3 regions of the Lentibacillus cibarius genome follow, and region 3 is predicted to be linked to each of the others. Evidence: riboswitches for the same ligand, from Rfam matches in the RefSeq annotation. Region 3 holds a riboswitch; each other region holds the start of a gene.

Region 1 (10,336 bases), 1.8 Mb from region 3:
CGAATGTGCGTCGTGTGTTAGATGCAGCACGGAAGAAAAATGTGCCAATTTTCCACAGTACGACTGCTTATAATCCGAATGGCTATCAGGATATCGGTAGATGGGCAGACAAAATCCCATTGGACGAATTAAAGCTTGGGGAAGACTGGATTAACATTGATGAAAGGCTAAATCCGCAGAAAGAAGAAGTAGTATTTGTCAAAAAGACAGCCAGTTGTTTTAATGGGACACCATTACAGTATTGGCTAACGACCCATGGTGTAGATACACTTATTGTGGTCGGCGCCACCGCATGTGCTTGCGTACGTCACACTTGTATGGATTCAACTGAGCTTGGGTTCCGAACCATTGTCCCCGAGGGCACTATCGCTGACCGTGTCCCTGGCGCAGTCGAATGGAATCTGTTTGATATTGATGCAAAATTCGGGGACGTGGATCCGTTGGAAAAAGTAATTGATTATCTGAATGATATCGAACCGTTTCAACTAGAGAAGGGGGATACGAGAGAAGAGTCCGTGCGATAAGAAAAAATAAGTAAGAAAATTGAAAGGCAAGCACCTGTACCTAAACAAAAGGTGTTTGCCTTTTACCTTAGCAACAACGATCTTTAAAAAGCATTCATAAGGCGTTTAATCTATAAAACTAGGAAGTAGTATACTTACAGCGTCAACGGAATAGCGTGATGTTACATGCTGTTGCATAGGAAGTGAACCGAACCTGTATCACGAAATACACGCAGACATGACTACCCCCCACTTAGCTGACGCTTGAAGTGGGGAATTCCTGCATCATGAACAAATATTGTATCATTACGTTGCATAAGCAAGTATTAACTTTTTATAAAAATCAATGGATCTTAAGTAGGCGTTCACATCAACATATTCATTTGGCTGGTGGGCCAGTTTTTCATTACCGGGACCATAAATCAGTGTGGGGATTCTGCTTTCGGGGTTTAAAACCGCTCCGTCTGTATAGTAGGGAACCCCGCAAACTGCGTCGGCATTCGTTTCCTTCAGCTCCAAAGCCGTTGTAATAATGGGACTTGATTCATTCGTCAAGATCGATGGCCGATTCAGCCGTTCATGCATCTCAAATGCTGGGGCATCTTCATCAGAAAATAAATCTTGTAAACGCTGCTTCAGTTCCGCAAATAATGCTTCATGGGACTGTGGAGCCACGGTTCTGATATCTATATTCAGGGTGCAACGGTCAGGGATGACGTTTGTTTGCACGCCTCCTTCCATTTTATTCGCTGAAACGCTGCTTTCACCAAGGGGAGACTTGGAAATCTTCCAGTCTAATTTTAACGATTCAACGATTTGGATTACTCGGCCCATCCATTCAACCGCATTAATTCCTTCATCCGGCATGGATCCGTGAGCTGTTTTTCCGAAAGTGACCACTTCCACCCATAACGCACCTTTATGTCCTACGCTGACTTTTTCGTTTGTCGGCTCACCAATCACTAAGGCTTCGACATCACGCATGTCTTCATCTTGTAAGTACTGGCGTGCACCACAGCTATCCACCTCTTCACCGGCCGTTGCCAGAAAAACAATCTCCTTTGACAATGCTCGCTTTTCCTGGAAAATAGATTCCACCGCAAGAAACATAGCCGCAAGACCGCTTTTCATATCAGAGGCACCACGTCCGTATAGCTTATCACCAACCAGTTCACCGGAAAAAGGTGCATATTCCCATGGCTGTTCACCGACCAAAACCGTATCCATATGACCGCAGAAAATGACTTTACCTTTTCCTTCCCCTTTTAAGGAGACATGAAAATTGCTCCTCCCCGATGCAATATCTGTAATGTTATAAGCTAAACCCGTTTCTTCACATCTGTCGGCAAATTTTTTCGTTACCTTGTTTTCGTTGCCTGGCGGGTTAGTACTATCAATTTGAATCAATTCTTGCAGGAATGGAATGGCTTCCTTTTCCATTTAGCTTACCTCCTATTACGGCAGAATAATAGATTAAGACAGGGGAAAGTTACCCCACCCCCTGTCTGCTCATGCCGCTAAGTTATTTATACTAAAGTGTTGTTGTTCCTTGATTTTGTAAGCTTGGGCGTGTTGCTGAAAAGAGGGAGATATCATGATTCGTTGTACCAGTAGTCGCTAATTGGCTTAAGATCTCCCCGACTACACTTGAAAATTTGTACCCGTGACCGGAGAATCCGGCAGCAATGGCCACATGAGCATGTTCCGGATGCAAGTCAATAATGAAATTTTCGTCTGGTGTGTTGGTAAACATACACGTCTTTCCTACATTTAGTCTGCCTGCAGCCTGAGGCATAAACGTTTCCAAAAATTCACGGATGTCTCCCTCATCTTTCGGGTAAATGCCAAATTCTCGATTCATATATTCGGGATCGAGCTCCTCACCGGCATCATAACGTCCAATCTTTAATCCTGTTCCATCAATGCTTGGGAACCCGTAATAGATACCTGTTGGTAAGTCAACAAAAAAGCCCGGGAATCCATCAGCTTGATATAAAGACGCTTCGGCATCAAACCAGCCGATTGTTTGGCGACTTGGCTGAAGCGGTAACTCAAGGTTTAGTTTAGATAATAGCTTTCTGTTCCACGCACCAGCGCTGACAATTAGTTTATCAGCGGTATAGGATCCTTCTTTCGTTTGGACGGTCACGGTGTTTTCCAAGACTTCCAGATCCTCAACAGGTGTATTTGTGATTAAATCAGCGCCAGATTGCGTTGCCAGCCGACGAAAAGCACGGATACAATTCCCGCTGAACAGGACACCTGCTTCTGGTTCATAGCATCCGAAATGTCCATCAGGGGCAGTGATTCCTGGCCAGCGTCTATTGATATCTGCGCCATGATCAAACGTATCGATCGGCAAGGAATATTTTTGTCCGCCCGCGATTGCTTGATTGACAAAGTCCGAACCTTCAGGGCCAAACGTCACCACGCCTGTCTTTCGGAATATAGACTCCGATGTTTTTTCTTGTAGTTCATCCCATAGTTCCTGTGCTCGTATGGCAAGTGGGACATACTCGAATCCTTCCCCGCACGCATGGCGAATAAGCCGCGTATCACCGCTGTGACTTCCGTTTTCATGTGGTGGATCAAACGCATCGATGAGCAATGTTTTTGTTCCTTCCTTAGCTAAATAATACCCGGCGGCCATCCCCATGGAACCAGCTCCAACAACAATCACATCATAGTGTGACGTCATGATACACCTCTCCTTTACGAATTAGATAGAAATCATCTTTCAATTGATAAAGCGTTTTCATCAGTGCGCATGTAAAACGAAGCTCCTCTTCCATACCGTCATTCTTACGTGTGGTGTTAGATAAAATATGTGCTTAGCCCATATGATAGCGGTCATTCAACGGAAGGTAAAATACCTAAAAATGATAAAAGCTATCTCAGAAAATGATATTGCATAGGTTTGCCATCATTGTTACCAATACGTACTAGCTCCCCGGATAAATATGATTGATATGGAATTATTATATTCTAATCTTTCCCCCTGCAGATTTCAGTAACAGTGATGCATACCATCATTTTTAATCATTATACATGAAGGTGAAGGAGTTTTATAATCAGTCTAAGTAGAAGTTGTGATTTGAAAATCCTAAATATAAGCAGGGTATGAGAGAATGTCAGATATTAGAACTAATTTTTTAAAAGAAGAGGGAGGTTATATCGGGAAATCAAAGATGGAGGATAATCATTACGTCAATTCCTTACTAAAGGAACCTTAAATTATTAGAGAGGAGTGGAAGGTGTGGCTTATACACAGAAGAAAATAAAAGAGGAAATAACAATACCACCATATGAGGGGAGAAGCACACTGTTACAACCTGGTGAGGAACTGGTTATTATGGACGTTGATGGGAAACAGGTCGGTGATTTTGTATGCTTTAATAAAAATGATTCCAATGAATTCGTATCACCTGTCCATATGCGAGCGTCACTCAGCAGTATTCGATTAAAGGTTGGTGATCCGCTCTACAGTAATAAACGCCGGCCGCTGATGACGTTGGCAGAAGATACGGTTGGCAAGCACGATTTCTTTTTTCCAGCATGTGACTATTATCGCTATAAAGTAGACTATGGCCTAGAGGATCACCCGAACTGCCACGATAATTTACAAAAGGCTCTGGCAGCGTACGGACTGGGAGAGAAACCAGTTCCGGATCCGATCAACTTATTTATGAATAACGTGCTGGACCAAACAGGAGATTACCAGCTTAGTGAACCATTATCCAAACCCGGTGATTATGTCCGGCTTAAAGCATTGGAGGAAGTGGTTGTCGCATGCTCCACCTGTTCCCAAGATATGGAGCCTGTTAATGGATGGAAAGTGACGTCGCTAAAAATGCAGAAGATGGCGTCGAACGACAAAAGCGGCTTTGGACGAAAGCAAAAATAGCTAAAACAGGGAGTTTGATTAATATGGACATACAAATCGCCGTTGACCTTTTCTAAGGGTTCAACGGCAATTTGTATCTCCTAAAAAGGTGTGACGATGCACCCATTTCTAATACTAAAGTAGGAATATTTTATACGTATCTGAAAACTTATAGTATTATTACATTATGGAAGGAAAGGGAAGGCCTAACATTGCGTATCAATTTGTGAAAGATATTACCCTTTCCCTATGACTGTTAATATTTTTTTGTGGTTTGAAACGCTTATCCTTTAACATTTTATGGTTGTCAAGGCACACAAAACACCAGCCACATGTTTCCACAATTGGCAGTAAAGCAGTGTCAGGGGAATTGGATTTTAAGGAGTTAATAGGTATTACCGACAAAAACGGAATAACAGTCAAACAAGCAGTAGAAGACATGGGTGTTCATTGGGAAGCGTTAGAGCAGGCAACCTTGTCTTCCGATGAATTGGAGCAATTTCTTGAGGTTCATATCGGCAAGGGGACAAATTGCAGGAAAGTAATGCACAAATAGGCGTTGTCACAGGAATAGCCCGTTCCACACGACTGATTGTGACGACCCTTGGTACATCGAACCATACAGGGACAACACCGATGCATAAGTGAAATGATGCACTGGTTGCAATAGCACCGCTCATTAGCTATGTACAGGAAGCAACCCTAAAAATAAATCGGCAGGAAGATCCTTATCTCGTGGCTACGGTGAGTACAGTGAACGCTAAACCAAACGCCATGACGAGTATTCCCGGTAAAGTCCAAATAGGGATAGATATAAGAAATATTAACGATGGTGCCAAGAGAAGCTTGTAATGCCTCGTCTTTCTTATTACCAATCTGAGGGAAAATGGTTTCAACATTTAGCGATTTACCTGACATTTAAAACACCCTTAAAATAATTATGAAAAGCTTGTTAAACAGTAAAAAACCCTCTTCTGGATAAGAAGAGGGTAGAAAAACCTGTACCATGCACTTCTTATCTTCTAAGCATAACGCTTACTGGAATTGGCACAGTACTATAGGAGCCTGTTGCCGAGGTATCAAAGGGCCAGTCCCTCCACCTCTCTGGATAAGAAAATAATTTACAAATAATTTTGATGATTGTCAATGGTAACATGGATTTTTAATGGCGCTGCTACTAACGCGGATTTTGTGTCGCCGGATCATGAGCAGGATGACAACGAGTAATGACCTGAACCTAATCATAAGCGTCATAAAAAGCTGAAGGATAAGGTAGAACACCTTATTCTTCAGCTTTTTTATAATCTTCCATCATAAAAAATCACCAAATTAATAATATTTAATTAAATAGAATTTTAATAATAATGCCATTGACTCTAATATTTCGAATGTATATAATTCCGTGTATAACAATTCGCTTTATTTGGATAATGAAACGAAGAAAAGATTTCATCATTGGGAGGGACATGAAGTATGGAATGGAATAGCTATTATATAATTCCTGTTGTTTATTTAATCTTAATGATTATTGTTGGCGTTGTTGTATCCAAAAAGCAGGATACGCGCGCCGATTTTTATGTAGCAGGGAACAAAATGAACTCTGGTTTATTATTTAGTACTATTTTTTCTACAGTTGTCGGTGCTAACACCTATATGGGGTTCAGCGGGATGGTCTACACTAGCGGGTTTTCCGTGATGTGGATGCTTGTGGCTGCAGGTTCTGCTTATTTCGTTCTATTTTATATCTCCGGTAAAATCAGACGGATAGCACAGGAATTTGAGGTTTTTACCTTACCGGATATTATGGCACTGCGTTATTCTAATTTCGTAGCCTATTTGACCACTCTTTTTTCACTTGTTGCTTTAGTGGGTGGTGCTGGAGGAAGTATCCTTGGCATTGGTGTCATTTTAAATTCAATACTGGGTATCGACACAACTGTCGCTATTCTCATCACATCAGTTGTCACGATTGTTTATACAACCTTTGGTGGATTGATGGGTGTGGCACTTACAGACTGGATTCAGTCGATTATTATGGTTTTAGGGCTAGTCCTTGTCATTATTTTCGGATTACAAGCTCTGTCTCCGGATAGTTCCTGGTTATATGCAACCACGCATGGACATGAATCGTTAAATAGAGTGCTTGGTGACGGTTTTATAAGTGTGACGGAAAGTGCTACGTTTCTTATGGTGCTTGCTTGGGCGATTACATTTTTGCCTTTGAATACAATAAGCCAAACACAAATCCAGCGCGTTTACTCAGCTAAGAGTGTATCAACCATTCAGCGGATAAGTTTATTGATGGTTTGGTTTGTGGCACTATTTATGGCGTTTGGTTTGGCGCTTGTTGGTGGAATTGGAAAAGCATTAATTCCGGACATGGGCAATGCTGAAACGGTATTTCCAATGCTGGCAATGGAAGTTATTAACCCTTGGATTGGCATGATTATCGTTACAGGTATATTGGGGGCTTGCATGTCTACAGTGGACTCGAATTTGTTAGGTGCTGGGATTCATGTTACACGAGATATTTATGAAAAAAATAACGTTCGAAAGGGTAAGGAGATCAATGAGAAGCATACATTATTAATTACGAGATGGACCCTGGTTATTATTGGTGTTTTATCAACCGTTGCGGCTGTCTTAACACCATCTATAATGGAACTATTGCTTATGACCCAAAAAATATTTGCAGGTGCGACTTTCATTCCTATTATGCTTGGGTTGCTCTGGCGTAAAGCAAATACGAATGGTGCTATTTCCGGCATGCTGCTCGGGGGTGGCGCTACCGTTACATGCCAGATAATAGGTACTGCCGTTGATCCGGTTATTGTCGGAATTATTTTCTCCTTAGCAGGTACAGTTGGTGCTAGTCTATTAATAAGGGAAGAAAATGCAAAAGGTGAGCTATTTCAGGTCAAAACAGTCACGAATAAGGATATCATTTTCTTAAGCATTATTCTTATAGGCTATGTATCTTTCTTGATTGGCGCTAATTTCGTTAATGTTTGGCCTGTTTTAATTATCGTTACGCTGCTAGGGTTAACCCTAGGTGCCGTATTACTGGTCATTTATATACTACCTAAACGAAGAATAGAATCGTAGAAGGAGGAAGACATCTTGTACGCAACTATAAATGGAACAAAGCTCTATTTTGATGTGAATGGTGTGGAAACGGAAGTGAAGAACGGTACTATTCAACATAAACCGATTATCTTTGTAATTCATGGTGGGCCGGGTGGCACCCATTTTAGCTTTAAGCCTCATCTTGATCATTTAACGAATCATGCACAGCTGGTGTATGTTGATCAGCGAGGATGCGGATATTCGGAGGAAGGTGACCCGGAAACATATACCTTGGAAAACAATGTGGAGGATATTGAAGCCTTACGAAAATATTTAGGATTGGCGAAGATATGGATCTTGGGGCATTCTTATGGTGGAATGGTTGCAATGAGTTATGCACTCAAGTATCAAGAGAATCTACAAGGACTATTGCTGATAGCTACTTCACCGTCCTATCGTTTTATGGAGAAAGCTAAGCAATATGTTGAAGAAAACGGAAACGACGACCAGAAATTTTATGCAAATAAGTTATGGGAAGGGAACTTTCAGTCAGAAGAAGAATTACAGACATATTATGACGTGATGGACCCGCTATATTCTGTTGCTTCCCAAAATAAGGAATCTAAGCCAAAAGTGAAAGCAAAACGTTCCTATAAAGCACTGAATAAAGGGTTTGGAGAATTTCTTAGGCAATTTGATGTTGTGGAAAATTTGCGCGATATTTGGGTTCCGGTATTAATCATTGCAGGAAAGCATGACTGGATCACGCCGGTCAGTGAGAATCGTATCATTCATGAAAACATTCCGGGAAGCTCGTTCTGTGTATTGGATAACAGTAGCCATAGTGTGTTTGTTGATGAACGGGATGAATGTCTGGCATTGATAGAAAATTTTCTGGCTGATCACAAATGAATTGAACTCGGAAACGATTAAGAAGACTCAAAAATCACTGATCGCATAAGTAATCAGTGGTTTTTTTGTGCGCTAGGCATAAGCCAATCTTTAAGGTTAAAGTCCCGAAAGTGGATACCAGAATAGTTTTCCCACATTTTATTTATAAAAATAATAAATAACTAACATTTGTGTTTTCTATCGCGACCTAATTATTAGAATTATTGAAAAATATAAAATAATGAGGTAACATGGATAACAATCAAATGTAAGCGTTACCAATTATTAGACCAGACGTTATTTATATGCTGGTTAGATTGAATCAAGGAGGATGTTTATGGAAAAAAGAGAACCAACATTTATCGAATCGATACTTGCGCTTTCTTTTATGGTCATTTTTGTTTTTGGTGGGTTTTTCCTTTTTAACCTTGATGTCGCTCTTATGTTAGTCGCATCTGCTGCCTGTGCGGGCTTATTAGCTAAAAGACTGGGATATACATGGAATGATTTAGAAAAGGCTATAGGTGAGCGTCTTATGCGGGCAACACCTGCCATTTTAATTATCTGGACAATTGGAATTGTAATAGCCACATTCATTTTTAGCGGCTCAATCCCTATGTTGATTTTTTATGGAATGCAAATTATTCAGCCTGAATACATTTTCGTAACATCCTTTGTTATTTGTATCATTTTTTCAACTTTAATAGGAAGTTCTTGGGGATCAGGCGGGACAGCAGGTGTAGCATTAATAAGTATAGCAGCTGGGCTAGGAGCACCGTTGGATATAACGGCAGCAGCTATTATTTGTGGGGCAATTTTCGGTGACAAAATGTCCCCTTTATCGGAGACAACGAATTTAGCTTCATTAACCAGTGGCGTAAATATTTATGAACATATTAAATCCATGATGTGGACCACTTTGCCTGCCACAATTATTTCCTTTATCGTTTTTTTTATTGCAGGAAAGAGCGTGAACTTTTCAACTCAAAATGTAGCTACTAATGATTTAGGTCTCGTAAATGACTTGGGGAGTATTTATTCCTGGAACCTTTTATTATTGGTTCCATTTGTCATTATTCTATTGGGAGCAATATTGAAACAGCCCCCTGTCCCCGTTATGCTTACGGCTTGCCTTGTCGCGTTGATCATTGGTGTAACCTATCAAGGTTTTTCATTACAAGATGGAGTAAGTGCGGCCTCAGATGGTTTTGAAGTTAGTATGATTTCTGGTGTAAATCCAGATCAATTATCTTCAGACACACTTTCGTTGCTCAATCGTGGAGGATTTGTATCGATGTTAGGCGTAATCATTATTATATATTGTGGTTACGCGTATACATCTGTTATAAGTGAGGCTGGCTTCTTTAAAAGGGCTTTACACCCGTTAACCAATAGGGTACGGAAACGCGGTCCTTTAGTGGTAATGACGCTGTTGTCACAATCATTATTGTTTATGTTTTCGGGGACTTCATACATTGGATTTCTCATGGTTCCGGAAATGTTCAAAAAGTCCTTTTTAAAAGTTGGAATGGCCGCAAAAACACTTTCAAGAAGTTTAGAGGATGCTGGTACGGTGATTGGTCCCCTAGTGCCTTGGAGTTCAGCAGGTGTATTTTTTTCGAGCACATTAGGTGTTTCCATCTATGGAAGCAGCGGTTATGCGATATGGAGTGTCCTATGTTATGTCACACCTGTGATTGCCATAATTCTGGCTTATACGGGAATTGGTGTCTATAAAATGAGTAAAGAAGAGAAGGAAGAAGCTTTAAATCAATATGAATTGAATAAAACGTCTTAGCGTATCCCACGAAGAAGGTGTAAAGAAAATGAACAAAAATTACAGTGTCATCATCATTGGAGCTGGATCGGTAGGAATGGCGGCAGGGTATTATTTATCTAAGAAAGGTGTAGATACCCTTCTGATTGATGCGTTTGATCCACCACACCGGAAAGGAAGTCATCATGGAGAAACAAGAATGATCCGTCATGGCTC
Region 2 (10,336 bases), 1.8 Mb from region 3:
ATTGTGTTCACAGTTAATTTAGGTTTAGCAGAGATTGACCGCCCGCAACTATTGCAGCGTGTTTTTGACAATAATTATATTGTTAAGTATTTAGGCGCGCCTAACTTTGCCGTGTTAAACACGGTTCAGACGGTGAAGGCCAGCGCGAAACGATCGATGGCTTCAAGTGACGATATAAAGGAAGTGGAAAACTATACGAACAAGAAATATGCTGAACCGAACGCCGAATACTTCGGGAAAGCAACGGGCAAAAACATTATCAAAATTCACTTGGAGTCGTTTCAGTCATTTCTGATTGATTATAAGCTGCACGGGGAAGAGGTAACACCGTTTTTGAATTCGCTTGTTCATGATAAAAGCAAGAATTTCACGTACTTTGATAACTTCTTTCACCAAACAGGGCAAGGTAAAACGGCCGACGCGGAATTACTGATGGATAATTCCCTGTACGGATTGCCACAGGGTGCTGCATTTGTTACCAAAGACACAAATACGTATCAGTCGTTGCCAGCTATTCTGGATCAAAAGCAGAACTATACAAGCGCCGTATTTCATGGGGATGAGAAATCATTCTGGAACCGAAACCAGATTTACAAACACTTAGGTGTGGACGAATTTTATGGTTCTAGCTACTATGACATGAGTGAAGAAAAGGTGGTCAATTATGGCCTGAAGGATAAACCTTTCTTTAAGCAATCCATGCCAGCACTTGAGAAGCTTGAAGAACAAGATGATCCTTTTTACGCGCACATGCTGACACTGACCCACCATTATCCGTTTTTATTGGATGAAGGCGATGAATCAATAGCACCTGCTGAAACCGGCGATGGTACGGTTGACCGCTATTTCCAGACAGCCCGTTATCTGGATGAGTCGCTGGAACAGTTTTTTAAAGACCTGAAGAAAAAAGGGTTATATGAGCATTCAGTCATCATGATTTATGGTGACCATTACGGCATTTCGGAAAATCATAATCGAGCCATGAGTGAAATCCTAGGTGAAGAAATCACGCCATTGAAAAATGCGAACTTGCAGCGGGTCCCCTTTATGATCCGTGTTCCGGGTGTTGACAGCCAAGGGATCAATCATGAATATACCGGTCAGGCGGATGTCATGCCGACGATGCTGCATCTGCTGGGAATCAATGCCGACAATTACATTCAGTTTGGTACGGATATGTTTTCTGACGAGCATAGAGACTTTGTACCGTTCCGCAATGGCAACTTTATGACCGAGGATTACAGCTATGTGAAGAATGTCTTTTACGATAATGAAACTGGAAAAGCGATAGAAGAACCGACCGCAGAAATGAAAGAATTACGGGATCAGGTCCATTATGAATTAAGCTTAAATGATGAAGTACTAAATGGTGACCTGCTTCGATTCTATGAACCTAGTAACGATTGGGAGCCGATTGATCCTAGTAAATACCAGTATGGAGAGTCTAATGAAGAAGAGAACCGATAGGATAAAAGAGCAAAAATAGCAAGAACCCGCTTCCCAATTAATGGGGAGCGGGTTCTTTGTAAGTAAGGGGCTTTGCGTAACTACAGCCGTATTCGTACTAAGATTATTCCTTTCCAAATGCGCTTACACTAGCTTCTTGCTAAATTAGCTACTTTTCCCCTAATCTGCTGCTTTTCTTCTTCCGGCCGGAAAAAGCGGATGGTAGCGATATAAAAGAACAAGATTGCCGCAAACATAAACAAACCAAACAAACCGTTTCGATAAAGCGGAGAAAAATAAATTATATTGACAAAACAACACACACCCCCTCCTATTAATCCAATATAAGCCAAGCAATCTGTTTTTTGCATAAACCAGTTTGCCTGACCGTCCATCAAGGTAACCACGATAATACTAACGATATTAATCGAACTCCCAATCCAGACGGGGTGAATTTGCAAGAAAAAGGCACTTGGATGCCAATCACCAAGGTAATACCATACTAAACCACTTGCAAAACCCGTGAATAGCGAAACGGCAACTGCACGCTTCGTAACGACAGGCCAGAATAGTGCTGCAATAACCGGTGCGAACGTTGCACTATTTCGTATCGTCCAAGCCAATACATTCCACCACGCAGATTGTTCCGTGCGCAGTAAGCCAAACACAATCATCAACACCGTTAAAAATAGCAATGAAATTTTGGTATAGGCGATCTGCTGATTTTCGGTTACAGCAGGTTTTATTGAACGGCTCACATCACGGCCAAGGCTGGTTGCCCCAGAGAACTGACAAGGACCTCCCCATCCCAGTGCACACGCCCATACACCTAGAAAAAATAAGCCAACAAGCGGTGCGGGGAGCACTTCCATTAAATACTGAGGAATGGCAATCAATCCCGTTTGTGCCCGGGGAACGATGACACTAGCCGAAATACCGAATAACACACCCCCAACGATGAAGGGGACAGCCATAAACCCAGCAATAATCAGTCCTTTTTGCCCTTCTTCCGGTGTCCGAGATGAAAGTGCCATCTGGAATGCAGCCTGAGCAAGGATAACGTTGACCAAGAAGGTGCCAAACCAGGCAACAATCACCTGCAATCCAACGTTGTCAAAGGTAAACATGGCCGGTTGTTCGTCAGCAAACGCAATTAAACCGTCTATCCCCGGATGAATGAAAAAAGCAATCACCCCAATGACGACCATCATTACAAATAAAATCATATTCATGGACTGCGTAAAAGCAAGCGACCACATTCCTCCCGCTTGCAGATAGATGAACAGCAAAATTGCAGTAAACGCAATCGATAGAGAAAGTGAAATACCTGTGAACACGTGCAGGGCCGAAGCAAACGCAATTGCCGTGGCAACTGACCACATCGGAAATGCAAACGCCGTAATTGACCCTGCAACTCCTTTAACCAGTCGCCCGTATGTATCACCAATAAGTCCGGAAACGGTAACTAACATTTTTTTCCGAAATGGACGAATGATCAAAAACGCAATGATAAAAATCTGCATCATTTCAGCAACCCCATACCATACAGCCGATATACCGCTTAAATACGATAACTCTAAAATAGAAATATAGGTGGAACCGGAAAATAATCCCGTTATGCAAAAAGCTACAATCCATTTATTGAAATTCCGACTACCAACAAAATAGCTATCCTGATTGGTCAAACGCCGCTTAGCGATTTGGCCGGCAATAATCAAAGCAACGGTATAACCAACCGTTAAGATAATAATCCATACACCATAGGATGTCATTGCAATCATCTCCTTTTAAACAAATCAATTTTCTAGATTAGTTAAAGCATTCCAGATTAAAAATTAAAAAACGAAATAAAAAAGCCCCCTTCCGATTATAAGAAGAGGACAGTACAGTTCCGGTGCCTCAACTTATCTTTCAGACCTTTGTCTGCTGGATTTGGCACAGTACTCAAAAGAGCCCGCTGCCGAGGTTTCAAAGGGCCAGTCCCTCCACCTCTCTGGATAAGAAGTTCACTTATTTAAATGTAGTAACACATAATTTACACGGTCTTGATGAATTGGTCAATAGTTAAATGAGTTTTTATTATAAATTTTTTAATAAATTAAATCACTAAGCAAGTTGTGATTGATATTTTAAAGCCAATGATTGAGTGCACTACCTATGGATCTATGTGCGGTTAGAGTGGTTTTTGCACTGGTACGTTTCATTTTCTTAAACAGAAAAAGTGTCATAAAAACACATATGACACTTTTTCCTATTGAGATTCGATTGTTATAGGGTAACATCTATAGAAGTTGAATAATACCGCAACCATGTTTCCCTTTTTCACATCTGTTATTGGTAATTACGCGGAATCGTTTCTTCCCATGTTTTACGGAAAATTTCCTCGCCATTGAGCAACGCAATCATGGTATTAGTCAAATAAAACGATGTAGCATCACTAGACATAGTACTGTCGGTGAGCAGCTTGGTATCCCAATCCTCACGGCCAACAGTCAATTCCCATTCACATCGAACATTAGCCGATAATGGATCACCGGACTTAATCGTGAACGTATTTTTATTTTTGCTGCCATGCCTGATGCCGTTCATCAGCAATCGGCGTTCCCCTTCATCCGAGTAGTCCTGCAATTGCCATGTATCCGTAACCGTGTCGTGAACAACATTACGTGTTCGTTGTTCGGCTCGTAAAATTTCCTTGTCGATTACTTGGGCCGTTTCCGGATTTTCAAATGAAATGCTAGCATCTGCCTCCGGTCGCGGCGTACGTATCGGTAAGGCTAATGTGGTTTCTTCACCGGTTAGCACATGCAATGTTACCGGTTCAGGCGACGGCCATGCTTGTGGCCAATACGTTGGTGCGAGAGAAAGTTCCAAGCTGTGTCCAGCCGGAATGTTCTGGCCTAGGGCATCCAACTTAACCGTTGCCTCATAAACTTTTCCGGGCTCGAGTGCTTCTGGGTGCTCATGGGACTGCAGATGATTTAAATTGAGCATGCCCCAGCTAATTAACGTCAACTCGCCGGTCGGAGCTTTATCACAAAGTTTGACAGCAACAAGTGCATTTGGCTGATCAGACGTGAATTTCATATGGAAGGTCGGTTCACCAAGTAAATCCACACCTTCTTCCAATGGATCCGTTGTAAATACAACCGTTTTACCATTTTCTAGACGTTGATCTGCAGGTAAATCCCCAGGCTCCCCAAACGGACAATAAACGCCTGCATACATCCCATGTTCCTGGACACTTGGCACAACAACTGTTTGCTCATCTGACGGGTTCTGTTGCAGTTTACCTTCTGCGTTCAGCCAATAATGACTTCTTGCTACTTGTGCGGATGGCCAGCTCTCATCGACAACCCATTTCCCTGGCCGTTCATCGTAAGTCACTTGCGGCAATTCACTATTTTGAATCCATGATATTAATTTTGGATCATCTTTCACGCCTGTATCGATGCCCTTAAGCCATTGATCCCACCAGCGCAGACATTCCTGTAAAAATCCAATAGTTGGCTCAGGAATGGCTACCTCAGGAAACTCATGTGCCCATGGTCCAATCAGCCCTTTAGAATAAGGTAGATTTTCCAATAGACGGAACACCCTATCTGTATACCCGTCTTGCCAGCCACTCACGGTAAAGACTGGTATATCCACCTTGGAATAGTCCTCATTAATAGACCCATGCTTCCAATAGTCATCTCTCGTCTGGTGACGCATCCATTCATGAACATATGGCGTTGTGTTTAAACGCTCCAGCCAATTATCCTTCCAACTATCGCCGACAACTTCCGGATCTTGCGGTCTTGCACTGTAAGCGAACATCGTAGACGCCCACCACAGCATATCTGATGCCAGTATATTGCCACCGCGGTAATGCACATCATCCGCATAACGGTCGTCAGTGGAACAAAGGGAGATGATTGCTTTTAACGCCGGATGCTGACGAGCGGCAATCTGCAAGCCGTTAAACCCGCCCCAAGATTTACCAATCATGCCGACATCTCCAGTGGCCCATGATTGCTGGCCGATCCAGTCGAATACCTCCAGGGCATCGTCATGTTCTTGTTTTAAATATTCATCCGGTAAATAACCATCCGAATTGCCGGTCCCCCGGATATCCACCCGAATGCTGGCATAGCCATGGCCGGCGAAATAAGGATGCCGGGCGGAATCGCGTATCGCGGTAAAATCATCTTTGCGGTAAGGCAAATATTCCAAAATAGCCGGAACCGGATGAGTCTCCGCATCAACGGGCAGCCAAATCGTTGCAGCAAGGCGGCTGCCGTCGGATAATGGAATCCATACATGATCCAATTTTTTAATTTCTCGTGGAAATTCTGTCTTCGTTGTTCGGTGGTCAGAATCTGCTATATTAAATACCATTGTTGTTTCAGCTCCTCCTAATGTACTGCAAATGCTTCCATCGGTTATCAGTAGAAAGATGGGAATTGTTCAACTATTTCTGGTCTGAGCGTTGTTTAACCACGTCCGTATTCGTACGTAATTAAATGTTGTTTTTCCGGAACGACAATATCGATAATACTTTTCCTAATAAAATACATCGTTCTCTTGGCTGCTTCTTCTTTGTGAAATTTTTCCTGAGATTAAGCAAATTCATCATCATGCCTGTCCAAATAAGCATCGTTAAGTCAGCGATGTATTCAAGATCTGGCTCTTTAATAAATTCCTCGTCAATTGTTTTATGAATAAATAACGAGCTTCTTTTTGCAATATCGTGATGCGCAATAATGGATTGTACCTCGTCGGATAAGTCAATCAGCTCATTTTCATAAACCTCATAATACATCTGCATCATTTCTTCCGGAATTACTCCAAGATTTTCAATGTATAAAAGATAATAGACTTCTGGAAAATGAAACGAATGACGACAAAAACATTCCCAAGCGTACAACCATTTTTCTACGGTGTTATTGCCTTTTTCCATATAATTTGGCAAATCATGTACATAAGAAGTGGTATAACGCATCGCTGCAAAAAATTTTAAATGGGACAGATCCCGAAAATAATTATAAGCAGTTGAACTTGTATATCCAGCTCGATCAGCAATTTCTCTTATCCTAATATTGTTCAGGCCCTTTTCTTCAATTAATTCTGATGCCGCATCCAAGAAATATCGCCACATTCGGGCAGTCTGAATCCTCTTTCTTTCATTGGCCATCATCAACTTTCCCTCCCATCCTCGCTTTTACATAACACAGACTTTGTGGCAACATACAAACTAGTCATACTTAAGCCAGACGCTTTTTCGTCTTGCGTTCAACTGTACCTAGTGCTAAATCAGCAATAATTGCTATGAGTGTAGCCGGTATTGCCCCAGCATAAATTTTGACGTCGGATTGCAAACTAATCCCCGAAACAATCTCCTTTCCAAGTCCACCGGCTCCAATATAAGGACCAATGGTTGCTACAGAAATCGCGATCACTGCTGCCAGACGCAATCCTGCCATCAAGTAAGGAATGGATAAAGGGAATTGAATCTTAGCCAGTAGCTGCAACGGCGTCATGCCAATACCTACACCGGATTCAATAATGCTATCATCCACTTCCCTAATGCCAACATACGTATTTTTAACGATTGGTAAAAGAGAATAGAGAAATAGACCAATGACGATGGTTTTGAACCCAAATCCGAGATAAAGCATCAGAATCGCCAGCATGGCAAGACTTGGTATCAACTGCAAAACATTCGTAATCGATATGATAATTGGAGCCAATTTTTCAAACCGAGCTGCCAGTATGCCGAGTGGAACACCGACAACGAGGGAAAGTCCAATACCATAAACGACCATCAGAATGTGTTCAATTGTTAGTGCCAATAATTCATTGTAATTCTCAGTCATATACGTGACCAAGTCAGTAATAAAAGTCATCAGCATCACCTTCCCCTTTTAATCAAGCATACCTTTCTCCTGTAGAAATTCTTTAGCAACTTCCTTTATTTCACGTTTTTCAATATCCACTTGATAAATTAGATTCGTCATTTCTTCTGTGCTAACCACATCAACAAGTGACTGAAGACATCACCGATTTCATCATACTCATTGATAACGTCATTCGCTGCTACAAGAGATGCTTCATAAGGAGGGAAGAAATTCTTGGTATCTTCCAATACCTTCAGATCATATTCTTTTAATTGCGGATCAACGGTATAAACGGTAACAACATCCAATTCCCCGTTGTCGATTCCTTCGTACATAAGTGCAACATCCATTCCGCGTGCATCGTCAAACTCATAGCCGTATGTTTTTTTGAAGCCTTTGTAGCCATCGTTGTCACGTTCGATCCAAGCGTTGTCTGTTCCAAGCGTCAAGGAATCGGCGTATTCGCCTAGTTCGACTAACGTATTCACATCATTTTTCTGTAAAAATTTACGTTTCGCTGCAATGCTGTAATTATTAACATAACCTAATGGGTCATACCATTTGATGTCATATTCCTCACCAAAGAACTTCTGAGCTTGCTTCAGTGTTTTATCTGGATCAGTCGAATATTCCACATCATCAAAGTAGTTATTGTACACTTCACCTGAAAACAAGCTGGCAAAGTCAAACTCGTCACGTTCAAATCCGGCAAAGATCTGCGGACTCGCCGGTAAATCTTCAACAATGTCAACTTCATGATCCGTTCTATCTTCAACTAGAAGCTTCAAAAGTCGTACATTAATTTTCGAATCAGTATTTTTGGCAGAACCTGCTGTGAACACTTGGCCACCATCAGCCGAAGTTTTATCACCACAGCCGGCTACAATGGTCAGCAACAATACAAATCCAACGAGAAATAGTTTTCTGAATGTCATCATCATTCTCCCCTTTACATATTTTTAAGAATAAGCAAATACCTTTTCAATCTTACCTAGTACAATATCAAGTAAAACCGCTATTATAATCGCTAAAAATGTCCCCGTAAAAATCATAAATGTATCATTATAGCCGATACCCGCCAAAACGAGGTCGCCCAAACCACCAGCGCCGATTAATGCCGCCAGGGTTGTCCAGCTGATAATGTACACCGATGTAACCCGGATACCAGACATAACATAAGGCAGTGCAACCGGTAATTCAACTTTAAATAAACGCTGAAATGTCCCAAATCCCATTCCTTTGGCAGCCTCGATTATTTCCGGGTCAACCGAGTTCATACCAGCATAAGTGTTTCGAAGCAGCGGCAATAACGAATACAAGAACAAAGCAACAACTGCCGGAACAAAACCGATACCAAGTAGTGGAATTACAATTGCCAATAAAGCAATCGTCGGTATTGTTTGGAAAACATTTGCAATGTTAAAAATAACCGTTTTGACTGGTTCGTTTTTCACTTTCGTCATAAAAACAGCTAGCGGCACCGTAAATAAGACGGATAGTGCAATAACCGTAAATGCAATAATCATATGCTCATACATATACGACAGAATGGACGAATAATCTTCGCTCCAATAAGTAATATATTCCTGAAAAAGTGTCACTTATTGATCACCACGTTCAGTCTCAGACATAACATGCCATTCATGGAGCAACTTATACGGGTCAAGCATTCCCACTAGCTGACCGTCCGTGGCAATAACCGGTGTTGTCGTATAGACACCATTTAATTGTTTGACAACTTGCTCAGTTTCCATCCCGTTTTCGACTGTATAGGTGTCCGAATCGATTAGATCAGACAATTGTTTATCCTTATTAGCTAAAGCATGATATAGATTGATAGAACCGTAATAAATACCTTCTTTTGTTTCAACAGGGATATCAGTAACTTTGTGGGCAGTCATTTGTTCAATTGCTTCAGCAGTCGAACTATCTTTCTGAATGGAAACAAATGATTCCGATATAAACGTATCTAAAGAAGGCAATTTTTGTTCCGCGGCCAACCGCTTTTCGCCGATAAAATCTTTCACAAAGTCGTCTGCTGGATTAGCGATAATCTCCTTTGGCGAACCTTTTTGAACGATTTGGCCATCTTTCATCAAGATAATTTGATCGGCTATTTTAAGCGCCTCATCCATATCATGGGTAACAAATATAATGGTTTTATTAATTTCAGTTTGGAGGCGGAGCAATTCATCCTGCAATTGTTCTCGACTGATTGGGTCCAATGCACTGAATGGCTCGTCCATCAAAATAATGGATGGCTCTGCAGCAAGGGCACGAATAACGCCTATACGCTGCTGCTGACCGCCACTGAGTTCGGATGGGTAGCGATTCATGTAAGTCTGGGGATCAAGGTTAACGAGTTCCAGCAATTCGATGACTCGATCCTTAATTGTTTCTTTCGGCCATTTAAGTAATTTTGGTACTGCAGCCACATTATTGTAAATCGTCATATGCGGGAAAAGTCCTATGTTTTGAATGACGAAGCCCATATGCCGACGTAATTCAATCGGATTAACATCCTTTATATTCGTACCGTCGAGCAATATCTCTCCACCTGTATAATCCACAAGTCTATTAAGAAGTTTCATTGTTGTTGTCTTCCCGCACCCACTCGGGCCTATCAATACGTTGATTTTTCCATCTTCAAAGGCTAAATCAATGTTCTTTAATGCTTGAAAACCATCTTCATAAACCTTCTCAATATTTTTAAGTTCAATCAAATGAATCCCCCTTTAGCGAATATGAGATATAACAATATGACACTCGTTTAGACGACATAAATCAAAATATGACAATGTTAATGTAGCATCTGTTAAACAGTAACTTGAACATCAATTTCAAAATTGAATGAAGTCAGTTTCCTCCTTACAGTCCCATGTCTCCTATGAACCAAATCTCAGATTCATATGATGAACATGTTTTTTTAGAGAACGTGTTCATATAAATTACAATAATAAAGACAAAAAAGTCTGTCAAGGTGACATCTGTAATGAAACAACCTCAATCCC
Region 3 (10,336 bases):
TTGATCTTGGAAGGAAACTTTTTCATCATCTGATTGCGATGAACAAGCAGATATTATTAGTAACAGTACAAATATCACAAAAATGGTGTATTTCTGAAACATAATTACCCTCCCTTTAACCGCGGTATATTAAAGTCCATTGACATTTAAGTTTAAGAAACTTTATCACTTTAAGGTAATTCAGATCTACTACAAAGCTGTCCCTATTCTTTAATATAGAGCAATAATCCTTATTAAAGCATTGTGCCCAATTCAGGCGCAAAATTATTAGGTTATCACGCGCCCATTGCTCATTAGTTAAATATAGGGCCTTTATCATCCTAAAAGGTATTTATTTTCTCGCTCTTTCGCTTCCCTTCTGATGACATCCATTCTATAATTCCATAATAATCATCTATATCTGTAAGCCTTATTTCTTCCCCTTTAATCATAGGTATTTCCTGTGTAGCACTACCAGTTTCTATATTATTAAAATTTGATACCGAGCTAACATTTTTCATCCCTTGTAATTCGACCTTTTCATCATTGATAACTGCAATCATTTTAAATGAAATATAATCAGTAATATTCCCCTCAGCTTTGTATTGTAGTTCTCCATTTCCAGCGAATATTTCGTTATCTTCAATTTTCAATTCATACTCGTTTAAACTCCAATATTTACTATCACCATTGAATGAATTCCGTTGTATCTGTTCCTTCTCCTTGGATAGCTCTTCCACTTCACAACCTGTGATTAACAATACCAGTAGTGAAGTTATAACAAAGATAAAACTATTTCTTTTCAAAAAACATCGCCCACCTAAAATACTTAATTCAAATAAAACTCTATTCAACTAATCATTATACACACCCAATTTTTTCTTAAATACCGGGGGCGTTTTTGCTACATTATCACCGATCAAACTTACATCCCCTTTCAATTTCACCGGTGTCCTTTTAATAATCTAATTGACGCAAATATAAAAGAAGATGATCTCCTTGCTCTTTAAGTGTGTACTTACGAATTTTACTGTCTATCCTTTTTTGTTGTTTGCTATCTTTACTAAGCCAGTTTATGAAATGAAATAAAGGACTAGATAATAAGTTTGCTGTACCACGAGAACCTAATTCAAACCCCATTTGTTCTTTCTCTGTCAATGGTAATTGTGTATTTTCCAGAAATTTTCCTTTGAAATACTTCGGAATTAATATATATGGCTCTTTATTCTCTAATGCAGAAAGCAGCTCTTCAGCATTACCGGCAACAAAGTGATTATTCGCTTCATCTGTTTTCATGTTTATTCCTCCCCTTGAGCCTTTTTAAGATAACTATGTTCATGCTCGAATTTAACACATAACTTTCTGGATTATTTCCTTATATTAAATTTGGACGCACACTTCTACTCAGGAAGTACCCGGTCGTATGGGTATGATGTATGGAATGGACGCCAAGTCTTATTCTGGAATGGCGTCCACTAATGGATTAGCTAACTTTCTAACGTAAATTTACACATCAATCCTTTTTTTATATTAAACAGCATTTTACTTAAGTCATTGACTATTTCATTATTATTCAATATTTTATCAAACCGCTGAAGATGGGAAATTATTAATATTACATCCCTGGTGGTATTTGACCCATGCCCCTATATTTAAGATTGTCTTGTTCCAATTCTTCCATAGACTTTTTGCGATCGTTGGGGCTTTTTCCTTCCCATTGTTTTGATGGATTCTGACGTTCAGCCTTCCATTTTCGGAACTTTCTCCAACTGATAAAACCGAAGAGTGAGGCAAGGAATCCAATGTAAAATATCGTTATCCCCATAAATCTCTCCCCCTTTATTATAATAATAACTCATTTTTAAAATTGTGTTAAATTTAACATAAAATAGTGGACCACCAACTATTCATTGACATTTCTGTTATCGTGTAGTACACTTTCTATCAATCAACTAATTTCATATTACTTATCCAGAGCGGCTGAGGGATCTGGCCCTATGAAGCCCGGCAACCTGCAGAAATAATTGTAAGGTGCCAATTCCAGCAAATCGCGTTTCAAGCGTTTTGAGAGATAAGGTGTTCGGACTAACGCCTTCCAAAACGGAGGGTTTTTTTATTTTTATATGAAAAAATGCCGAGCAGCCTAAGGTATCTGTAACGGGAATACCATTCTACTATTTTCCAAAACCCTTGAATCCACAAAAATACAACAAATAGGGGGAAGAGAAATGAACACATCAGATTTGAACAAAGGACGTGCATCGGCTTTAATACCATTTATCATTTTTCTGTTTCTATTTATCGGCTCCGGTGTAGTCAGTGGAGACTTTTATAAGCTGCCGGTACTTGTTGCGGTATTTATTGCTGTATTGGTTGCATTGTTCATGAATAGAAAAATAGATTTTAACGAGAAATTGGATTACCTGACCAAAGGGCGGGACATCCGAACATTATGCTTATGGTCATCATTTACCTGTTGGCCGGTGCATTCTCTGCAGTTGCCGAGGGGGTTGGTGCTGTTGAATCAACCGTCAATCTTGGTCTGACGTTCGTGCCTGGAAGCTTGCTGATTGTTGGCTTGTTTGTTATCGGCTGCTTTATTTCGATTTCCATGGGAACTTCTGTCGGAACGGTCGTTGCGCTTGCCCCAATTGGTGTCGGTCTCGCCGATCAGACTGGGATGAGCACGCCATTAATTTTAGGCGCTATTATCAGTGGTGCGATGTTCGGGGATAATTTATCCATTATTTCGGATACAACGATTGCTGCTGTGAGAACACAGGCTGTCAAGATGAGCGACAAATTTAAGGTGAACATCTTTATTGCCCTTCCAGCAGCCATTGTGACTGCCGTCATTTTTGGTGTCTTGACTTGGAATGCCGGCGGATCGATTAGTGGAGATCACCCATATGATCTGGTCAAGGTGCTACCTTATCTTGCTGTTCTCATTTTTGCCGTTGCTGGTGTCAATGTCATATATGTGTTAATCGGTGGAATTGTGTTCGCTGGAGCAGTTGGATTTGTTTACGGGACTTTCGATGTGATGGGATTAATGAAGCTGCTTGGCGATGGCATGGCCGGTATGCAGGAGTTAGCCTTGTTAGCCGTTTTACTTGGTGGACTGATTGAACTCGTTCGCGTGAATGGCGGGATTGATTTCCTACTGTACACGATTAGTAAGCGAATTAATTCAAGAAAAGGTGCCGAAGCTGGTATTGCCGGTCTTGTCAGTGTATTTGACGTATCAACCGCTAACAACACCATCGCCATTATCAGTGTTGGCTCATTAGCGAAACAAATTTCCGAACGATTTGGGGTTGACCTGCGCCGATCGGCAAGCACGCTGGATATTTTCGGAAGTGCTTTTCAAGGGATTTTGCCATATGGCGCCCAACTGCTGGCGGTCGCTGGCGTTGCTTCCATATCACCCGTTTCGATCATGCCTTATTGTATCTACCCAATACTGCTCGGAATCGCCGGAATCATCGCTATCGTAACAGGGTACCCACGTTTTTCGGCTGGGAAAAACAACACAGCATTGCACGATCAACATAGCGCAACGGAAGTATAAAATCGTTAAAAAGGAAAACGATGTGCCATTAATTAGAGGCGGACGACGCACAACCGCGCCACGACACATCCCCCCCGAAAAAGAAAAGTACTTTTCTTTTTCAAGGGGCGTCGTGTGATGATCAGTCAAATTATTTAACCCCCACCTTCACGTATGTAGTTTAACCATGTTTAGCAGTGGGGGTATACAACTTGTTAGTTAAACTCGCTTTTCCCCATTCCCTTTCATCCACGTGCGTGTCCGTTTAGCATATCAAGATATCTCTGGTTCCAGGTATTGCATGACTTCCTGCACCTCTTGTTCGCCTGCAGCTTCCCATCTGCTTTTATCCGTGATGTTTCCATCCTTATCGAGAGGTTCTTGAAATTGACTAAATCCGGTGGTGGTCAACAAAGCGTTTTGATCCCATTCAAGACCAGTGTTGACGACATGCTTGATTACATATGGTGTACGAAACTCCAGATAAGCATCAGGCTTGTCCAGTTCCCCTTCCAAAACACTGAAAGGGACTCGAATATAAATCGTTTCGCCGCCTTCCCGGCACAACACCATATCAAACTTCCCACGGTCATATTCCCAATTCCCACATAATGTATAACCATTGGACCGAAATACCTTGAAAACATCCCCAAAAAAAGCCCTTTTCCCTTCAATCTCTGTTTCCAGTTTTAACATGGCACTTTCACTCCTTGTTTCAAATGTGTCATGTATAGTTTTAACGAAAACTGGAATGAAATACCTCTCAACAAGGATAATTTTAGAAAAACGCGGAGTTCAAGACATGCCAAAAACATTTGTAAAAGCTGCATGGATTATGGCATTGCTTTAGGATTTTTTGAGGATGACACATCATAATCCGTATAAATGGCATATCAACTAATAAAAAAGACTCCTTTTCTAAGTAAGAAAGCCATTTGTTTGGTTACCTCTTCGACCATTAGGCCTAAGCTAAGTATGGCAACTCACTCTTTTTATCGTAAAAATGGCATCTCTGGTGTCAAAGTTAGGCATTTATATGCAAGAGACATTCTCAACAGAACGCCTCTTGCAATTACAAATTAATAACCGTATCCGCCGTATCCTCCAAAAGAAGTACCGACAATGATTAACAGTATAAACAAGACGACAATGAGGGCGAATCCCCCACCATATCCACATCCTGCTGACATTTTTTGTTCCTCCTTCCTAATCGAATTCACTTCTATCCTATGGAAAAAAGATTCATGTTGATTGGACATATGCTTATAATAAGAAATCTAGTGTTTTATCCCTATGGAAAATGTTGTCGATTGGTTAAAGACAAAACGAAAATACGCTGGACCACCCCCAGCCCCCGGAGTAATCGGTGAAAGCCCATATAGGATTCTTATTCATCAGACATTATGCCTGGGGTTATAAAAGGCCTTTACACTTTAAAATTACCCAATTTTCCAGTGTAAAACCAATGTCCTGCATATAACTTTCCTATTAGAGAAAAATAACACCACGAACATATAAGGAGGCACCAACATGACTGAATATGACGACAAGGGATTGCCACAGGAATCGAAATCGTACTGGCTAGAGGGTGTCGATCTCCCGGCTTTCCCTAGTTTAGAGGAAAATAGGAAGGTTGATGTTGCGATTGTTGGTGGTGGGATCGCAGGTATAACCTCAGCCTATCTACTAACTGAAAAAGGATATAAGGTAGCTCTGCTCGATTCGGACACATTACTACATGGAACAACAGGGCATACAACAGCAAAAGTCACAGCACAGCATGGTCTGATTTATGATGAACTCATTCAAAATATTGGTGAAAAGAAAGCAAAAAAATATTATCGCGCCAACCTGGAAGCTCTTCAATTTATTCAAAACATGGTAGAACAACAGGAAATAGATTGTGATTTTAGGAAACAGGATGCGTACCTTTATGCCACATCTGATGAAGATATACACAAGTTGAAAAAAGAAGCAAAGGCTTACGACAGACTTGGTATTGACGGAGAACTAATTGACAGCTTACCCTTAACAGATATCAAGGTAAAAAAAGCGCTTGTTATGAAAAATCAGGCGCAGTTTCACCCAACGAAATATTTATCCAAATTGGTGCAAAAAATGCATGCCAAAGGCGCCTATATTTATGAAAACACCACCGCAGTCAATATTAACTCGGATAAAGAGACCAAAGTCATGACACGAAATGGAAAAGAGATTAAGGCGGATAAAGTGCTCGTCTGTTCCCATTTCCCTTTTTATGAAGGCACAGGATTATATTCCGCAAGAATGCACGCCAGCCGATCGTATATTTTGGCAGCAAAAACTAAAAAGAAATTTCCCGGCGGCATGTACATTAGCGTAGGCCAGCCGACACGCTCCCTGCGTTCTGTTGAAATAAATGGCGAAAACATGGTGTTGATTGTTGGTGAAAGCCATAAGACCGGCCAAGGGGAAGACACCATGAAACATTACCAGGCTTTGGAGGACTTTGGACAAAAAACATTTGGACTCGATCAGGTTGTCTATCGCTGGTCGGCCCAGGATCTTATCACACTTGACAAGGTTCCTTTTATCGGAAAAATAACCGCCAATCAACCACATACACTCATCGCAACCGGCTTTAGAAAGTGGGGGATGTCTAATGGAACGGCAGCAGCCTTATTACTGACGGACCTGGTAACAGGGGATGGAAATACCTATGCTGATCTATTCACGCCATTAAGATTCAACGCAAAACCTGGCCTAAAAAATATTCTAGTTGATAATGCCAATGTTGTCGGTCAGCTGGTCAAAGGTAAGATAGAATTACCCGATGACAAACTTAAGAACTTATCTATCGACGAAGGTGCTGTTATTATGATAAAAGGGGAAAGAAAAGGCGCCTATAAGGATAAGCAAGGAAATGTATACGTTGTTGACACTACCTGCACGCATGTTGGCTGTGAGGTAGGTTGGAATGGAGCAGAAAGAAGCTGGGATTGCCCGTGTCATGGTTCTAGGTTCTCATACACCGGGGAAGTCATCGAAGGTCCCGCGGAAACGCCCTTGAAAAGGTATGATTATCATATGTTGGATAACCTTACATCAAAGGATTCCGGATATTAAGGTAGCGGATGGTCTGCCATTTGCCCCAAGTTGAAGCAAAGATTAAACAAGGGGTATTTTAACCAAAAGTTAATTGATACATGTTGTCACGAATATATATTACAAAAGTTGCGCCTGGATCATCAAATTGGTCCGGGATATCGGCTTGCTTTGTCTTAACTTAAGACCATTAATGGAATCCATACTAAGGCTTCTCCCTCAGCACCGTCATTGGCACAGGACGTGCTAATGCAAGCGCCAGGAAAGGACGTCACGTTCTTAGCCTGGGCGCTTGCCCCTTTGTTCTTAGTTCACCACAAAATCTGTCTTACTGTACCCTTCTTTCGTCTTCACCACATCAAGCCGAGCCGGGAAGATTGTCTTCAAATCCTGCACGTGGGAAATGACACCAATCATACGGCCGGATTTTTGCAGGTCGATTAATGTCTCGATCGCTTTGTTCAATGACTCTTCATCAAGTGATCCGAACCCTTCATCAATAAACATCGTGTCAATCCGGATATTCCCTTGAAAGCTCTGGATCACATCCGACATACCCAATGCTAGACTTAGAGACGCGTTAAACTTTTCCCCACCTGACAAGGATTTGACATCCCTCGTTTGGCCGGTATACGCGTCATGAACATCAAGCGCCAGACCACTCTGTTTACCGTGAGACTCCTGCCGGTCGCTTCGCATCAGATAAAATTGGCCATTGGAGAGGTCTTTCAGCCGTCCGTTGGCTGCATCGATAATCCGCTCCAAGTATTCAATCTGCAAATAACGTTCAAAGGAAATCTTTTGCTCATTCTGTCCGCGCAGCACGTCATGCAAGTCAGTAATCGTCGCCAGTTCTTTTTCACTTGCAGCCAGTTTTTCATTTGCCTCTAAGATATTCATTCGCAAATCAGCTGCACCTTCCGCATATTTTTTCGATAAATTTAATTGCTGCAGTGCTGCTTCATAAGCCTGCTTCAATTGATCAAGTTCTGCTTGCATGGCTGTCAAGTCTGCTTTGGCACTATCTTTCAGCTGTTCCTGCAATTCGGTGACAGTCTGTTCGAGTGCTGCACGTTGTTCATTAAACTGATCGATTTCTTCTTTTCGTTTGTCTCGCTCGGATTGGTTCATTTTTGCTTCCTGGTAGGCCTTTTCTGATGCAAACTGTGCATGTGCCAAGGCTTCTTTAAACGATGATTCCGCTGTTTTCCGTTTTTCTTCGGTATCAGCTAGCTGCTGTTTACTATTGGCAAGATTAGCAGCTGCTTTTGTCTGTTCGTCTTTTGCCTCTTGGAATTGCTGCTGTGCTTTTTCCCAGGCTTGTTCAAGCTGTGTTTTGTAGTCAGACGTTTCTTTGATTTGCCGCTCCAATTCTGTTAAGACACGGACTTCTTCCGGAATCTTGCGCAGTCGTTCGTCATAGACTGCCTTAGCTTTTTCATAGGCAGCATTTTTTTCATGATACGTTTTGTTTAGCTGTTCTTTATCCGCTTCGAGCTGTTTTACTTCTTCCATTGCGTTTGTATGTGCTTCTTTCGCTTTCGACAGTTTTTCCCGCTGTTGCTTTAATTTTTCCACTTCATCACTTAGCTGCTTGCCTTGTTTAGATAAATCCTCTTTTAAGGCTTTTGCGTCAGTTGCTTGCATCTGGTGTTGGCTCAGCTCAACTTGTGCTTCTTCCAGCTGTGCATGATTGGATTTTAAATTCGCCACCGCGTCCCGGTAGAGGCGGTCTTTCTCATCCAATTGTTTCTTCAATGTTCCAAGCTTTTCCTTGGTCACACCGCTGTCCTGATTGACAGCCATATCCGGGTGCTCTTTGCTGCCACACACCGGGCACGGCTGTCCGTCGTGTAAATGGGCTGCCAACACGCTTGCCTGGTCGTTCATCCAGCGCTGTTCGGCTTCATCATATGTTCGTTTCATGTCGTTAAAAGCCTGTTCTTTTCCTTGAACATCTTGATTGAGGCGGGTGTCTTTTTCTTGCAGGTCAAGATACTTCATCAACACTCTTACCTGATCGCGCATGTTGTTTAATGTTTCTTGCTTCTCGGGTAATTGGCTGACAGCTTCATCCATCACTTGGATATCTTTATGCAGGGAATCCGCTGCTTCCTTTTTTTGCTGCAGTGTTGTGTTCTGTTTTTCCAGATTGGCTGCTGTTTGTTCGGTCTGTTTTTGCAGCTGTTCCATTTCCTGCTTGCGCTCGTTGATTTCTTTTACATCCGGAAGAAAGCCTTGCAGTCGGTCCAGTTTTTTGTTGGTGTCTTCGCGCTTTTGCTTGTTCTGTTCTTCCTGCTGATAGACTGACCGGGCCTCTTCCAGCTTTTTATCCGCCTGCCTATTTGCCGTTTGTGCCTGTTGATGGGCATTTATTTTTTCCTGCTCTTCCCTGCGCCAGTCTGCTGCTTGTTTTTCGTAAGGTTCTATGCCCGCCGCGCGTTCAGCGGCTTGTAGTTGCTCCCTTTTTTCTTTGTATACCGGAATTTGTTCCTGAAGTTCCCGCAGCTGCTTTTGCTTCTGTTCTAGTTCCTGAAAACGATCGTTCACTGCTTTAGCTTGATGAAAGGCTGTTTGCTTCTCGGTATGCTTGTTATATGCTTCTTCGTATTGTTTCTGATCGGCGGTGATTTTTTCCTGATAAAATTGCATTTCCTCATCAAGGGCGGTGATCACTTGATTCGTATTATAGTAATCTTCTGCTAAAACTTGAAACAATGGTGACGCCTCACGCTCCGGCAATGTCGCGGGAATCGTTTGTATATAATGGTCACGCATTTGTTTCTCATGTGTGAACTGCTCGTGGACGTGATCCTTTTTTCGCTTCAGCAGTTCATTCAAATGCTTGTACGATTCGGTTTTAAAAATCCGGCGTAAAATCGCCTCTTTATTTTCCGTTTCCGAGGTTAATAGTTTCCGAAACTCACCTTGTGGAAGCATGACAATCTGTTTGAACTGATCCTGGGTCAGGCCGACAATGGCTTCGACTTGTTTATTAATCTCAGAAACGATTTGCCTGTCCACACACGGGACTTCCTTGCCGTCGACTTGTTCATAGAACTCGTAACGTTCACCAGTTTTTGTTTTGTTGCCTTGTTTGATGTGGCCTAACTGACGGAGAATACGGTAAGTGCGTCCTTTCAGTTCAAATACTAATTCGACGGAGGTATGCGTGTCATCATCTGCAAAATCACTGCGCAACATCCGGAAGTCTTCCCGGTCAGACCCACTGGCACTGCCGTATAAAGCAAAACAAATCCCATCAAAAATCGTCGTCTTGCCTGCACCAGTATTACCGGAGATGACAAACAGATTGTACGCATCAAGTTCAGCAAAATTAATCGTTTCCGTTCCTTTATATGGGCCAAATGCTGTCATCGTCAGTTTGCGTGGTTTCATTGTCTATTCTCCCCTTTCTGCTCACTAACTTATTGCGATACGGATGCTTTCTGTTTGTCGGTTGGCGCCGGTTCTTCTTCCCCTTTTAGCAAATCGTCCAGCACGTCGCGGAAAATGGCTTCTGTTTCCTCCGTCGCATCGATTCCTTTCACTTCCTTATAAAAGGCTTTGAACAAATCAAGATCACTCATGTTGGTTCGATCCGCTTTCGGCTTGCTGCTATTGTCAGCGTGGGAGCTAGGTGTGAAGTGTTTCCGCTCCACATGCATGGCGTTCGGATAAACCGAGCGAATCCGCTCCATTGGTGATAAAGCCGGTGCTTCA

What was found. A riboswitch is a leader RNA that binds a small molecule or an ion and turns the genes downstream of it on or off. The one in region 3 is predicted to bind S-adenosylmethionine.
Region 1: another riboswitch for S-adenosylmethionine. It lies ahead of FFL34_RS05650 (hypothetical protein); the one in region 3 lies ahead of FFL34_RS14720 (Na+/H+ antiporter NhaC family protein).
Region 2: another riboswitch for S-adenosylmethionine. It lies ahead of FFL34_RS05525 (sodium:solute symporter family protein); the one in region 3 lies ahead of FFL34_RS14720 (Na+/H+ antiporter NhaC family protein).

What each region holds. Positions count from the first base shown of each region.
Region 1 is NZ_VCIA01000001.1:1,172,399-1,182,734, reverse strand. It holds gene FFL34_RS05675 (isochorismatase family protein) at 1-524, shown strand, start outside; gene FFL34_RS05670 (M20 family metallopeptidase) at 810-1,943, opposite strand; gene solA (N-methyl-L-tryptophan oxidase) at 2,035-3,201, opposite strand; gene FFL34_RS05660 (DUF1989 domain-containing protein) at 3,760-4,407, shown strand; gene FFL34_RS05655 (hypothetical protein) at 4,745-4,942, shown strand; gene FFL34_RS05650 (hypothetical protein) at 5,089-5,304, opposite strand; SAM riboswitch class I at 5,399-5,501, opposite strand; gene FFL34_RS05645 (sodium:solute symporter family protein) at 5,860-7,491, shown strand; gene FFL34_RS05640 (alpha/beta fold hydrolase) at 7,507-8,364, shown strand; gene nhaC (Na+/H+ antiporter NhaC) at 8,681-10,141, shown strand; gene solA (N-methyl-L-tryptophan oxidase) at 10,170-10,336, shown strand, end outside.
Region 2 is NZ_VCIA01000001.1:1,140,540-1,150,875, forward strand. It holds gene FFL34_RS05520 (LTA synthase family protein) at 1-1,467, shown strand, start outside; gene FFL34_RS05525 (sodium:solute symporter family protein) at 1,596-3,218, opposite strand; SAM riboswitch class I at 3,348-3,450, opposite strand; gene FFL34_RS05530 (CocE/NonD family hydrolase) at 3,778-5,826, opposite strand; gene FFL34_RS05535 (TetR/AcrR family transcriptional regulator) at 5,948-6,625, opposite strand; gene FFL34_RS05540 (ABC transporter permease) at 6,693-7,334, opposite strand; gene FFL34_RS05545 (glycine betaine ABC transporter substrate-binding protein) at 7,442-8,263, opposite strand; gene FFL34_RS05550 (ABC transporter permease) at 8,285-8,926, opposite strand; gene FFL34_RS05555 (betaine/proline/choline family ABC transporter ATP-binding protein) at 8,927-10,048, opposite strand.
Region 3 is NZ_VCIA01000001.1:2,988,686-2,999,021, reverse strand. It holds gene FFL34_RS14740 (hypothetical protein) at 1-102, opposite strand, end outside; gene FFL34_RS14735 (hypothetical protein) at 321-785, opposite strand; gene FFL34_RS14730 (hypothetical protein) at 937-1,275, opposite strand; gene FFL34_RS14725 (hypothetical protein) at 1,595-1,804, opposite strand; SAM riboswitch class I at 1,944-2,057, shown strand; partial or broken gene FFL34_RS14720 (Na+/H+ antiporter NhaC family protein) at 2,208-3,550, shown strand; gene FFL34_RS14715 (YugN family protein) at 3,803-4,225, opposite strand; gene FFL34_RS14710 (YjcZ family sporulation protein) at 4,609-4,719, opposite strand; gene FFL34_RS14705 (FAD-dependent oxidoreductase) at 5,060-6,634, shown strand; gene FFL34_RS14700 (AAA family ATPase) at 6,920-10,012, opposite strand; gene FFL34_RS14695 (exonuclease SbcCD subunit D) at 10,042-10,336, opposite strand, start outside.